DNA from 2 places in the Williamsia sp. D3 genome. Region 1 is predicted to be linked to the other one. Evidence: riboswitches for the same ligand, from Rfam matches in the RefSeq annotation. Region 1 holds a riboswitch; the other holds the start of a gene.

Region 1 (4,424 bases):
GCCCTCGGCTCCCATCATCCGGATGTATGCGTAGGTGATCGGCAGGATCGACGCCGAGCCGTAGGGCGCACCCGAGATGGTGAGATCGCCAGGCAGCTCATCAGCCAGTGGATGTCCCGGCAGAAACGGCGCGAGGTGCTCTCGCACTCCGATCGGGCCGACGCCGGGACCGCCGCCACCGTGCGGGATGCAGAACGTCTTGTGCAGGTTCAGGTGGCTGACGTCTCCACCGAAGCGCCCCGGGCGAGCCACTCCCACCAGTGCGTTGAGATTGGCACCGTCGACGTAGACCTGGCCGCCTGCGTCGTGCACCGCGGCGCAGATGTCACCGACCTCGTCCTCGAAGACACCGTGGGTCGAAGGATAGGTGAGCATGATCGCTGCCAGATCGGCGGCGTTGGCGTCCACCTTGGCGCGTAGGTCGTCGACGTCCACGTCGCCGTTGTCACGGCAGGACACCACGACCACCCGCATGCCCGCCATGACCGCGGATGCTGCGTTGGTCCCGTGGGCACTCGACGGAATGAGGCAGACCGTGCGGTTCGAGTCACCACGGCTGCGGTGGTATTCGCGAATGGCCAACAGCCCGGCATATTCGCCCTGCGACCCCGCGTTGGGCTGGACGCTGACCCGGTCGTAGCCGGTGATCGCGACGAGCCAGTCCTCGAGCGAAGCGATGATCTTGCGCATGCCGGGTACGTCACCTGCCGGAGCAAAGGGATGCAGCCGGGAGATGGTCGGCCAGGTGATGGCTTCCATCTCGGCGGCGGCGTTCAACTTCATCGTGCATGAGCCGAGTGGGATCATGCTCCGATCCAGTGCGATGTCCTTGTCGGCAAGACTCCGCAGGTACCGCATCATCGCGGTTTCGGTGCGGTACCTGTTGACGCCGGATGGGTCAGGTATTCGCTTGTGCGGCTGTCGATCTCAGGCCAGTCCTTGGCGGCGTTCGAGGCGTCGACCCCAAACGCGTCGCGGACCGCGGACACGTGGTCCGCGGTGGTGGCCTCATCGCAGGCGATCGCGACATGGTCGTCGTCCACCAGTCGGAGGTTGATGCCACGTTCCTTGGCTGCGGCGACGACGCCTGCGGCCCGCCCGGGCACGGAGGTCAGCACGGTGTCGAAGAAGTTGTCATGCACCACCTCGACACCACCGGACCGCAGCGCCGCCGCAAGTGTGCGGGCATGCCCGTGCACCCGGCTCGCGATGGCGCGGAGCCCGTCGGCCCCGTGGTAGCTGGCGTACATCGCGGCGATGATCGCGAGAAGCACCTGCGCGGTGCAGATGTTGCTGGTCGCCTTCTCTCGCCGGATGTGCTGCTCACGGGTCTGCAGCGACAACCGGTAGGCGAGGTTGCCGTCTGCGTCCTTCGAGACACCGACGAGGCGACCCGGCAATTGCCGGGCTTGCTTGGAGTGGACTGCCAGGTAGCCGGCGTGGGGTCCACCGAAGCCCATGGGCACCCCGAAGCGTTGGGTGGTCCCGAAACACACGTCGCGCCCAGCTCGCCGGGCGCAGCGATCAGCGTGAGGGCCAGCAGGTCGGCGCCGACGGCGACCAGCGCACCGCGCTCGTGTGCCGCTTCGATGAGCGGCGTGCAGTCGATGACGCGGCCTGACGCTGCCGGGGTCTGCAGGAGGACGCCGAAGAAGTCTCCGTCGGGAAGTCCTTGCGCGAGGTCGGTGGTGACTATCTCGATCCCCAGCGGTTCGGCGCGGGTGGCGATCACCGCTGCCGTCTGCGGGAAGACGTCGCTGTCGACGACAAACCGGGGGGACTTGCTCTTGCCGGCCCGGCGCAGCAGGGTCATGGCCTCGGCGGCCGCAGTTGATTCGTCGAGCATCGACGCATTGGCCACCTCCATGCCGGTCAGATCCGACACCATCGTCTGGAAGTTGAGCAGGGCTTCGAGGCGGCCTTGACTGATCTCAGGCTGGTAAGGGGTGTAGGCGGTGTACCACGCCGGGTTCTCGAGGATGTTGCGGACAAGGACAGGCGGGGTGAGGGTGTCGTAGTAGCCGAGGCCGATCATCGACGTCGCGACGGTGTTCTCGGCTGCGAGTGCGGCGAGTTCGGCGAGCACCTCGTGTTCGGATGCCGCCGGCGGCAGTGCTTCGAGACCGTTGTCCTGCGGGCCGTCGAGAATGCCTGCAGGCACCACTTGCCGGGCCAGGTCGTCGAGCGAGTCCGCGCCGATGAGCGAGAGGATTTGGCCGAGTTCGCTGTCGTCAGGACCGATGTGGCGATGAGTGAAAGAAGAGCCGGTCATGGTGGGACCTCCGCAGCGGTCACCGACGGGGCGACCACAGGTTGTGCCGACCGAAGCCGGACGCCGGTCCTCCCCCTCTGTCCTATCCACACTGCCCGAGGGACCGGTGGACGCCTGAGAGATTCAGCCGCAAGGGAATGCGGCCTTTCACCATGGGCGGACGGCTGATGCCGCCACTCTCCAGAGACGCCGACGACGACACGGTCCTGGGTGCCTGAGAGTTTGACGGAGAGGTGTTGCTCCTTCGGCGGTCACACTGCTGTGACGCTCTCCCGGGTCGCTGCGACGCGGGTTCAGTCTAGACCGACGCCGGGAGACATTGTCGGAGGGGCGATGTTCTAGCCGGTGCGGCGAGCCCGGCTCTTGCGGCGCGAGGCCAGCTCATCCTCGGGAGCGGCTTCGGTGACACCGCCGTCGGCACGCTCGGCCGGGAAGTCGGCGATGGTTCCGCTCAGTTCACGCATGGCGCCGCTGACCGCGATGCCGAAAACACCCTGACCGCCCTGCAGGAGGTCGACGACTTCCTCGGCGGACGTGCACTCATACACCGTCGTCCCGTCGGAGAACAGGGTGATGCGCGCCAGGTCTTCGACCCCGCGCTTGCGGAGGTGATCGACGGCCACGCGGATGTTCTGCAGCGAGATGCCCGTGTCCAGAAGACGCTTGACGATCTTCAGGACCAGGATGTCCTTGAAGGAATAGAGCCGCTGGCTACCGGAGCCTGCGGCGCCGCGGATGGACGGGACGACCAGAGAGGTGCGGGCCCAGTAGTCGAGCTGGCGGTAAGTGATACCCGCGATCTGGCACGCGCTGGGCACTCGGTAGCCGACGAGTTCGTCGGGCACGGTGTCGTTGGGGAACAGTCCCGGGATGATGTCGTCCAGCGACCCCTGCGACGGTCGGTCGATCCGGTGGGCATTCTCCCCTTGGGCAGTCTCCCCCACATGGGCAGTTTCACCGTCGTGTGGCTGATCGCCCACTGGGATCTCCTCGCGTGCTCTGTCGGTGACCGTCCGAGCGACGTCTTGGCGCCGACGGGCCCAAGTTTACGCGCTCTGACTGGTCAAAATCACATCACCGCAATTTTCACGGCCTGGGAATGACCGTAGGTCCAGGAGGGTCGTCGATCAACGCGACTCGCCCTAACCCTGAACCTAAACTCGAGCTTTAGACGATTCGTGACCCCACGGTTTCCGTTCTGTGATCCAAGCCGGTTGCATCACCGCCAGAACGGAAGGCTCATGCGCCTCCGGTGGCCTTGAAGTCGTCCGGAGACACCGAGTCGAGGAACTCCTTGAACTTCTCCACCTCGTCCTCTTTGACCTCGCCTGCCGGTTCGTCGTCGGCGTCGTCGCTGTCGTCGCTGTCGTCATCGGGCATCAGCAACCCGGCTTCGGCGAGTACGGACTCCTCGGCGTAGATCGGCACCTCTGCCCGCATCGCGATCGCAATGGAATCCGAGGGCCGGGCGGAGATGCGCAGATCCCCGGCGAACACCAGGTCTGCGTAGAAGGTGCCCTCTTGCATGTCGACGATGCGGACTTCGACGAGTTCATGACCGAGCGCATTGATCAGGTTGACGATCAAGTCGTGCGTCAGCGGTCGGGGCGGCTCGATACCCTTCTGTCGCAAGGCAATCGAGGCTGCTTCGCTCTGCCCGATCCAGATGGGCAGGAAGCGCTCACCACTGGTCTCCTGCAGGAGCAGGACCGGCTGGCTCTGCGGCGGTTCGACCCGGATACCTACAACGCGCATTTCACTCATGCGATCGGCCCTCCCAACGCTTGTGTGGGCGAATGCTGCACCGCCATCAATCCTATGGCAAGTGAGGCCGTGCGACGACCGAGAAAAGCCAAGAGGCTCAGTCGAGCACTTCGCGGACGGCCTGCTTGACCAACTGGGTGTGCAGTGTCACCGACAGGGCGGCGATCTCTCGCACCATCTCCTCGGCCCGGTCGCGGGCCCCGGTGCCCTTGCCTTTGGCGATGGGCCCGGCGATCTGCGCGACCAGACCCGCTTCGCGTTCCGCCGAGACCTTGAATGCCCGCAGATGCCGCGCCTGGAGACCGAAGTTCGCGAGGGCTGCAGCTGCAGCGACCAGCCTCACCGCATCCTCATCGAAGAAACCGCGAGGACCCGGCACGAGCAGACC
Region 2 (4,424 bases), on a different contig from region 1:
GGTAGCCGAGTTTGCTTTGCGGGCGAACTCTTTGGCCACCGCCTCCATCTCGCCGGCGGTGAGGCGGACAAGAGTGAGTTCGGGGTTGTGTCCGAAGTATGTCCGTCCTGGGAATTCTCGTTCGGCGTCTTCGGGTTTGCCGCAGGTGATCAGGTCGACACAGCCGGGTACGAGGATCTGGGGAAGTCCGACTCGCCCCGCGGTCTCCATCCTCGCCGGACCAGGGTCCATCAACCCGCCGATCAGGTGTCCGCTGAGTTCTGTTGTGGTGACGTCGATTACGACATCGACCTGTCCGTTCTCCACGGCCGCCTCGAGCGCCCTTCCACCGGTGCCGTTGGCGTGAAAAGCAACGAATGCCATTCCCGCGGAACTGATGTGGTCATGGATACGATCCACGGTCGGCGTGGTGTTGCCGTTCATGGACACCGCGACGGTCAACGGACGCTCGGGGTCGGCAACCGCACCTTGGCGCAGGGCGGCCATTGCCGCGCCGACGATGAAGCCTGCGGCGTTACGGTAAACGACTGAGGTCAGCGAGTTGATTCCGCTGATGTCGGCGACAGAGTGGAGAACGGCGACGTCTTGAATGCCGACGTAGGGCTCGAAAGTCCGTCGGCCCGAGGCGAGCGGCGACACGATCAGCTTCGGGAATCCGAAAGGGAGCTGCTGCAATGCCGGCCCGGCGATGTGCGTTCCTGCCCCACCCATGCACACCGCGCCGTCGATGTCGTGCCTGGCGACCATGTCCACGAGCAGTCGGGTCACTCCGTCTCGCAGAGCTGTGACGGCTTCGCCGCGCGGCAGTGAATCGATCTCCGGCATCGTTCGGCCTGCGGCCCCGGCTACTGCATTTTGGTCAACGAAGCGCCTGGCCCCGATTACTGTTTTGTCCGGGGGCGGAGCCAGTCTCGCCGATGTGTCGACGAAGACAACTCGCCCGCCCAGGTCTTCGACGTGGTCGGCCACGTTGGCCAGCTCGGCGGCCTTGGTGTCGAAGGTGCCGATCACCGCGATGGTCGGGAGCGGTGACTGCGGCTCCGCGCCGGTTGGCTCTGGACTGTGCATGAGTTGAATCATAGTTCGGAGAACCGAACGCTGCAAGGCTTTTGATGCCATAAACGTTCGGCATACCGGTACGCGAGGCCAAAATGCCAGGGCAGCGCGCCTCATTAATTGTTAAAAATTTGTACAGCCGCTGCGTGGAGCCGCCCCGCTTGATAGGACGATCGGACCAACGGTCCGGAGAGGACCCCCAGGAATCCGAGGGCTTCGGCGGCGGCGGCGAACTCGTCAAAGCGGTCGGGATGAACCCATCGGTCCACTGGCAGGTGCCGAGAGCTCGGACGTAAATATTGGGTGATGGTCACAAGGTCGCAACCGGCGGCACGCAGGTCGGCAAGCGTGTCGTACACCTCCGAGTCGGTTTCGCCCATCCCCAGGATGAGGTTCGACTTGGTGATGAGGCCGGCCGTCTTGGCGGCAGTCAGCACGGCGAGGGAGCGCCGATAGTCAAAAGCGGGTCGCACGCGTCGAAAAAGGCGAGGAACGGTTTCCACGTTGTGCGCCAGAACGGATGGTTTCGACGAGAAGACCTCGTTGAGCTGGGAGTGATTGCCGGTGAAGTCTGGGATCAGAAGTTCGACACCGGTAGACGGGCACACGGCGCGGATCGCGCGAACGGTCTCGGCATACAGCCAGGCCCCTCCATCGTCGAGGTCGTCGCGAGCAACCCCCGTCACTGTCGCGTACCGCAGACTCATTGCGGCGACTGATTCGGCAACCCGGCGCGGTTCGTCGCGGTCGAGGTCGGCGGGCCGTCCGGTGTCGATCTGGCAGAAGTCGCATCGGCGTGTGCACTGTTCGCCGCCTATGAGAAAGGTGGCTTCGCGGTCATTCCAACATTCAAAGATGTTGGGGCAGCCGGCCGAGCGGCATACTGTGTTCAATTCGTGGTCGGAGACGATTGCCGAGACCTCCTGGAACACCGGCCCGATGCTGACCGGCTTCTTCATCCACGACGGCTTGCGCTCAACGGGCGACGCACTGTTGCGTACCTCGAGGCGCAGAAGTCGACGTCCTTCATTTGCGGGCATGCTTCCTCGCTGATGTCAGTGACCTCGACAGTCGCCCATGACCTGTCTGTCGAACCGGACGGGTGACGGCGAGATCGGGGGACTTGGCTGGGCGTGGGGTTGAGCCCTTTACGGACCAACTATTGCACGGATAACCGAACGAATCCCGATATATCTAGGTTTATCGTGCGGTATGCCGATCGGTGGGCTACGGTGATATCACACAACTGAACGATCGCCGCTTGATGCGCATCAGGAGAACTCCGGGAGTATCCCCCGGAGAGCCGTAGGAGCAAGTTCCTCCCCGGGAATCTCTCAGGCCCCGCACTGATCGCGCAGAGGCAACTCTGGAGAAAGCCGCCGCGCTTACCGAAGGTGTATGGCCCCTCGCCGGGCCGGAACTCTCAGGTGCAAGGACAGAGACGGGGAGGGCCAGCATCCGCTGATCGCGCCGTATGGCGTGGTCGTAAAGTTTCGGAGATCCTTTGTCCCACAATTCGTTACGTGATGACTTCACTTCTCGTCACATCGGTCCAGACGAGTCCGGCGTCGCCCATATGCTGCAGACGCTGGGGTACAGCGGCCTCGAGGAACTCATCGACTCCGCGGTACCGGATTCCATCCGTACCCACGCGCCGCTGCATACCCCAGCGGCCCGCACCGAGAGCGAAGTGCTGGGTGCCTTGCGTTCGATGGCAGAACGCAACGAACAACGAGTGCAGATGATCGGACTCGGGTACTACGACACCGTCACGCCGGCTGTCCTGCGCCGCAACATGCTCGAGGCGCCGGGGTGGTACACCAGCTACACGCCCTATCAACCCGAGATATCCCAGGGGCGCCTGGAGGCGCTGCTCAATTTCCAGACCATGGTCGAGGATCTCACCGGCTTGCCGGTGGCAGGCGCCTCCCTGCTCGATGAGGCGACAGCAGTTGTCGAGGCAATTCTGCTGATGCGTCGCGCGAACAAATCCGCCGCAGCAAACGTGGTCATCGATTCGAACTGTTTCCCGCAGACCCTGGCGGTCGCCCGTGCACGCGCAGAGGCGGTGGGGATCGAACTGGTTGAGCACGACACCACATCGGGTCTCCCGGATGGAGATTTCTTCGGAGTCGTCATACAGAATCCCGGCAGCACGGGATGTGTTCGTGATCTCTCGGACATCATCAGTCGGGCCCATCAGCAGGGGGCGCTGGTCACCGTCGCCACCGACCTGCTTGCGTTGACCGTGTTCAAAGAACCAGGCGCGCAGCACGCCGACATCGCGGTCGGGTCGGCGCAGCGCTTCGGTGTACCCCTGTTCTTCGGAGGCCCGCACGCCGGGTTCATGGCGGTACGACAAGGCTTGGAACGAATGCTTCCCGGTCGCCTCGTCGGCGTCTCCCGAGACGTCGACGGTGCGGTGGCATACCGACTGGCCCTGCAAACTCGGGAACAACACATTCGCCGTGACAAGGCAACGAGCAACATCTGCACGGCCCAGGCGCTGCTGGCCAACGTCGCCGGGATGTACGCCGCCTATCACGGCGCGAGTGGTTTGCGCGCGATCGCTGCGCGTGTACACGGGCACGCGACGACCATCAACGCCGGTCTTCGGGCCGGTGGCGTGACGACGATGCACGCCGACTTCTTCGACACGGTGGTGGCTGGGGTCGGCAGCGGACGGGCCCGCGCGATCGTGCTCGCGGCCGATCGCCTGGGAATCAATCTGCGATTGATCGATGAAGACACCGTCGGCATCGCCTGCGACGAGATGACAACCGACGCGATCGTCGCCGACGTCTTGAAAGCCTTTGGCATCCATGCCGAACCCGTCGGAACCGAGGGGGACAGCGGCAATTCGCACACGTCCAGCTGGGTCAAACCCGACCTGGCTCGTACCTCGTCATTCATGACTGCCGATGTGTTCCACCGGTATCGGTCGGAGGCAGCGATGCAGCGGTATCTGCGGCGGCTCTCAGACAAGGATCTTGCTCTTGACCGAACCATGATCCCGCTGGGTTCCTGCACGATGAAGCTCAACTCCGCGGTCGAGATGGAGCCGATCAGTTGGCCAGGGTTCGCCGGCATCCATCCATACGCCCCAACTGAGCAGACCCGGGGATACCGCGAATTGATCGCCGACTTGGAGACTTGGCTAGCAGACATCACCGGCTACGACCGGGTCTCACTGCAACCCAATGCCGGATCCCAGGGGGAGCTGGCCGGTCTGCTGGCTATCCGCAACTTCCACCGGAGCGGTGGTGACGACAGGCGCGACATCTGCCTCATCCCTCAGTCGGCGCACGGAACCAACGCCGCGTCAGCGGTGTTGGCGGGTCTGAAAGTGGTCGTGGTCGCCACCGCAG

The links. A riboswitch is a leader RNA that binds a small molecule or an ion and turns the genes downstream of it on or off. The one in region 1 is predicted to bind glycine.
Region 2: another riboswitch for glycine. It lies ahead of gcvP (aminomethyl-transferring glycine dehydrogenase); the one in region 1 lies ahead of gcvP (aminomethyl-transferring glycine dehydrogenase).

The regions. Positions count from the first base shown of each region.
Region 1 is NZ_AYTE01000018.1:166,702-171,125, reverse strand. Features, by position in the region: partial or broken gene gcvP (aminomethyl-transferring glycine dehydrogenase) at 1-2,272, opposite strand, end outside; glycine riboswitch at 2,464-2,557, opposite strand; gene W823_RS42585 (MerR family transcriptional regulator) at 2,611-3,252, opposite strand; gene W823_RS42580 (bifunctional nuclease family protein) at 3,512-4,036, opposite strand; gene W823_RS42575 (MerR family transcriptional regulator) at 4,134-4,424, opposite strand, start outside.
Region 2 is NZ_AYTE01000014.1:165,252-169,675, reverse strand. Features, by position in the region: gene W823_RS39715 (Tm-1-like ATP-binding domain-containing protein) at 1-1,068, opposite strand, end outside; gene lipA (lipoyl synthase) at 1,173-2,096, opposite strand; glycine riboswitch at 2,413-2,505, shown strand; gene gcvP (aminomethyl-transferring glycine dehydrogenase) at 2,633-4,424, shown strand, end outside.